2 regions of the Zobellella denitrificans genome follow, and region 2 is predicted to be linked to the other one. Evidence: riboswitches for the same ligand, from Rfam matches in the RefSeq annotation. Region 2 holds a riboswitch; the other holds the start of a gene.
The links. Region 2 has a riboswitch for thiamine pyrophosphate ahead of thiB (thiamine ABC transporter substrate binding subunit). Riboswitches for the same ligand answer to the same signal wherever they lie in the genome.
Positions count from the first base shown of each region.

Region 1: it holds a riboswitch for thiamine pyrophosphate, as region 2 does, so the genes downstream of both, thiC (phosphomethylpyrimidine synthase ThiC) here and thiB (thiamine ABC transporter substrate binding subunit) in region 2, are expected to answer to the same signal.

Region 1 is NZ_CP012621.1:56,730-59,174, forward strand. Features, by position in the region: gene AN401_RS00245 (enolase C-terminal domain-like protein) at 1-1, opposite strand, end outside; gene menA (1,4-dihydroxy-2-naphthoate octaprenyltransferase) at 140-1,021, shown strand; TPP riboswitch at 1,123-1,225, shown strand; gene thiC (phosphomethylpyrimidine synthase ThiC) at 1,313-2,445, shown strand, end outside.
Region 2 is NZ_CP012621.1:344,506-346,950, reverse strand. Features, by position in the region: gene leuC (3-isopropylmalate dehydratase large subunit) at 1-65, shown strand, start outside; gene leuD (3-isopropylmalate dehydratase small subunit) at 76-675, shown strand; gene AN401_RS01635 (acyl-CoA thioesterase) at 694-1,134, opposite strand; gene AN401_RS01630 (PilZ domain-containing protein) at 1,210-1,500, opposite strand; TPP riboswitch at 1,557-1,647, shown strand; gene thiB (thiamine ABC transporter substrate binding subunit) at 1,672-2,445, shown strand, end outside.

The sequences.
Region 1 (2,445 bases), 290 kb from region 2:
TTTGTGGTGACCCCGTTAATCGCCGTCGGAAATATCTTTAACTAAAAGTAACATCTGTCCGCCGGGGACGGTAGTGCTGTTTTTATCGCCCGGGGCTTGGGTATGATAGGTTTTTTCCTTGATGACCAAGAGAGCGCCGATGCCCCTGAGCACCTGGCTGAACGCCATCCGACCCAAGACCCTGCCCCTGGCGCTGGCGTCCATCCTGCTCGGCGCCGGGGTGGCGGCCGGGGAGGGTGCCTTCGACGGCGGCGTGCTGCTGCTGGCCCTGCTCACCGCCCTGCTGCTGCAGATCCTCTCCAACCTGGCCAACGACTACGGCGACGGGGTGCGCGGCACCGACGCCGAGGGGCGCGCCGGCCCCGCCCGGGTGTTGGCCTCGGGCCTGGCGACCCCGGCGCAGCTGCGGTCCGCCATCCGGCTGACCGCCGGCCTGGCGGCGTTGTCCGGCCTCTTGCTGCTGGGCCGGGCCCTGGGCGCCGACCGGGCCGCCTGGCTCGGTTTTCTGCTGCTGGGCGCCTTGGCCCTGCTGGCGGCCCTGGGCTACACCCTGGGCCGGCGCCCCTACGGCTACCGGGGGCTGGGGGATCTGGCGGTGTTCGTGTTCTTCGGCCCGGTGGCGGTGCTGGGCACCAGCTGGCTGATGCTGCACCAGCCGGGAGCCGGCGCCGGCTGGGCCGCCCTGGTGGCGGGCCTGCTGTCGGTGGCGGTGCTCAATATCAACAATATCCGCGATCTGGAATCGGATCGCCGGGCGGGCAAGCACACCCTGGCCCTGCGCCTGGGGCTGGCCCGGGCCAGGGTCTACCAGCTATTGCTGCTGGCCACGGCCCTGCTGGCGGGAACGCAGCTGATGGCGGGCTGGGGTTTTCTGGCCCTGCTCGGGCTCTGGCCCCTGGCCGGCGCCACCCGGCTGGTGCTGACCGAGCAGGGGCCGGCGCTGAACCGGGCCCTGGGGCTGACCGCCCGCGGCACCCTGATCTTTACCGGCCTGCTGGCCCTGGGGCTGGCCTGGGGGTAGTGCCCCGCTTTAATGTCTTTGTTGATAAAGAGTTAAAGCAAGATTGCAAAAATTGTATCCAACCGCTTTGCTTTTGACCGGCGGCTCTGGCTATACTGACGTCCATCTTGTCGGAGTGCCCCCAAGGGCTGAGACCGCGAACAGCGGGATCCGTTGAACCTGATCAGGCTAATACCTGCGAAGGGAAACAAGTGAGAATCAGGCCCCAAGACCCTTTCCCACCCGGCCGGTTCTTCCTCAACACTCCTGACAAGCATTTTCACGAACCAATGGACGCAAGGTGAGATTGCTATGTCAAAAACGAATCGTCGCGAAGTACGCAGCCAGGCCCAGGAATACATCCAGAACCTCAAGGGCGAACCCTTTCCCAACTCCGGCCGTATCTACATCGAAGGCTCGCGCCCGGATCTGAAGGTGGCCATGCGCGAAATCCGCCTGGCCGACAGCTTCAAGGGCGGTACCAAGGAAAACCCCATTTTCGAGGCCAACGCGCCGGTGCCGGTGTACGACACCTCCGGCCCCTACGGCGATCCGGACTCCGAGCTGGACGTCCGCCAGGGCCTGCCCCAACTGCGTCGCCAGTGGATACTGGAGCGCGACGACACCGAGGAGCTGGACAGCGTCACCTCCCAGTTCACCCAGCAGCGCATGGCCGACGACGGCCTGGATCACCTGCGCTTCGAGCACCTGCCCAAGCCGCGCAAGGCCAAGCTCGGCCAGTGCGTGACCCAGCTGCACTACGCCCGTAAGGGCATCATCACCCCCGAGATGGAATACATCGCCATCCGCGAGAACATGGGCCGCGAGCGGGTGCGGGACGAGCTGCTGCTCAAGCAGCACCCGGGCCAGAACTTCGGCGCCAACCTGCCCGAGTTCATCACCCCCGAGTTCGTGCGCAAGGAAGTGGCCGAAGGCCGCGCCATCATTCCCGCCAACATCAACCACCCGGAATCCGAGCCGATGATCATCGGCCGCAACTTCCTGGTGAAGATCAACGCCAATATCGGCAACTCGGCGGTGACCTCCTCCATCGAGGAAGAGGTGGAGAAGCTGGTGTGGTCCACCCGCTGGGGCGCCGACACCGTGATGGACCTGTCCACCGGCCGCTATATCCACGAAACCCGGGAATGGATCATGCGCAACAGCCCGGTGCCCATCGGCACCGTGCCCATCTACCAGGCGCTGGAGAAGGTGAACGGCGTGGCCGAGGACCTGACCTGGGAAGTGTTCCGCGACACCCTGATCGAGCAGGCGGAGCAGGGCGTGGACTACTTCACCATCCACGCCGGCGTGCTGCTGCGCTACGTGCCCATGACCGCCAAGCGGGTCACCGGCATCGTCTCCCGTGGCGGCTCCATCATGGCCAAGTGGTGCCTGTCCCACCACAAGGAAAACTTCCTCTACGAGCACTTCCGCGAAATCTG
Region 2 (2,445 bases):
TGAGCCCGGCCATGGCCGCCGCCGCCGCCGTGTTCGGTCACTTCGTCGACATCCGGGATTTATAAGGGGTAAACCATGAGCGGATTCAAGCAATTAACCGGTATCGCCGCCCCCCTGGACGCGGCCAACGTAGACACCGATCAGATCATCCCCAAGCAGTTCCTGCAGAAGGTGACCCGGTCCGGCTTCGGCAAGCACCTGTTCCACGACTCGCGGTTTCTGGATGACGCCGGCGAGCAGCCCAACCCGGAGTTCGTGCTCAACCAGGCGCCCTACGACCGGGCGGTGATCCTGCTGGCCCGGGAAAACTTCGGTTGCGGCTCCAGCCGCGAACACGCCCCCTGGGCCCTGGCCGACTTCGGCCTCAGGGCCATCATAGCGCCGAGCTTCGCCGACATCTTCTACGGCAACGCCATCAACAACGGCATGGTGCCGGTGCGGCTGAGCGAGGAGCAGGTGGAAGCCCTGTTCCAGTACGTCAATGCCGACAAGGGTGCCGAGATCACCGTGGATCTGGAAGCCCAGCAGGTGCGCGCCGGCGAACTCGCTTTCCCCTTCGAGATCGACGAATTCCGCCGCTACTGCCTGCTCAACGGCCTGGACAATATCGGCCTGACCCTGCAGCACGCGGATCAGATCGACGCCTACGAGGCCAGGCAGCCGGACTGGCTGTAATCCACGACAACGCCGGCGCTAGCCGGCGTTGTTTTCTCCTTCCAGCTGCAGCACCCGCCGCTTCAGTGCCTCGCCGAGCGGTGCCCTGCGCCCGGTCCCGAAATCCACCATCACCACCCGCGCCGAGCCTTCGGTCGTTACCGTCTGCTGGGCCTGGCTGAGGATACGGTACTCCATGGTAAAGCCGTGCTCGTCCAGCTCGATGACCCTGGCCTCGGCCCTCAGGGTGTCGGGAAAGGTCACCGGCCGGCGGTAACGGGCGGAGGTTTCCGCCAGCACCGGCCCCACGCCCGCCGTACTCAGTACGTCCAGCATGCCGATGCGGCGCAGGTACTCAATGCGTACCGTCTCGAAATACCGGAAATAGACCACGTTGTTGACGTGGTTGAGCGCGTCCATCTCGCCCCAGGCGACGGGGATCTCGACGCTGACCGGAAAACGGGGTTCGTCCCTGGACATGGTGATACCTCCTGAACAAGTTTAGAGCTTTTAATCTAACCACAATCCGGGAGACATTCAATGAACCTCCTGTCCTCAATGGACCTCGCTCAATGCCAGGGCCACCAGGTCCACTCCATCGCCGGGTTCGAGCCGGATCACCCTGGCCGTGGCGGTCAGGGGCTCCACGCCAGCGTCAACCGAGGGCAACACCAGCCGCCATTCCTGCCCCAGTTGGCACTTGCCGGCGGCGACTTCCATCAGGAGCCCCTCGGCACTGAGGTTGCGGCAGATCCCCTCCACCCTTTCCTTGGTGGTGGCCAGGATCACCTTGGCATCCAGTTGCATGCGGCTGTACAGCCGTTGTTCTTCATGGGCGGGTAGCATAGGCCTTCTTCCTTATAGCACTGGTTTAACAAAACGAATGGTCCTACAATAGCGGCCATTCTCGAACGGGGTGCGGCCAGCCGCTGAGATCATACTCGTACACCTGATCCGGGTCGTGCCGGCGTAGGGATTTGAGCACTCGGCCCTACCCTATCCACAAGGAGTGGCCCTGTGAAAAAAGCCCTGATTGCCCTGCCCCTGCTCGCCGCCGGCCAGGCCATGGCGCAAGATCCGACCCTGACCATCTATACCTATAGCTCATTTGCGTCCGATTGGGGCCCTGGGCCGGCCATCGAGCAGGCCTTCGAGGCGGAATGTGGCTGTAATCTCGAGTTCGTGGCCCTGGACGATGGGGTTTCCATCCTCAACCGACTGCGACTCGAAGGCGCCAATACCAAGGCCGACATCGTACTGGGGCTGGACAACAACCTGCTGCAGGCCGCCAAGGACACCGGCCTGTTGGCCGAGCACGGTCAATCCCTCGAAGGGCTCAAGGTGCCCGGCGGCTGGAGCGATTCCGTCTTCCTGCCCTTCGACTACGGCTACTTCGCCTTTATCTACGACGCCGAGCGCCTCGCCAATCCCCCCGCCAGCTTCGCCGAGCTGCTGGAACGCCCCGAGCTGACCCTGCTGTACCAGGATCCGCGTACCAGCACCCCGGGCCAGGGCCTGATGCTGTGGGTGCAGAAGCTCTATGGCGAGCAGGCCCCCGAGGTCTGGCAGAACCTGGCCAAGCGTACCGTGTCCGTCACCAAGGGCTGGAGTGAGTCCTACGGCATGTTCCTCAAGGGCGAGGCGGATCTGGTGCTGTCCTACACCACTTCCCCCGCCTACCACATAGAAGCGGAGCAGAAGACCCAGTACCGGGCCGCCGGCTTCGAGGAAGGCCACTACCTGCAGGTGGAGGTAGCCGCCCGGCTCAATACCAGCCAGCAGCCAGAACTG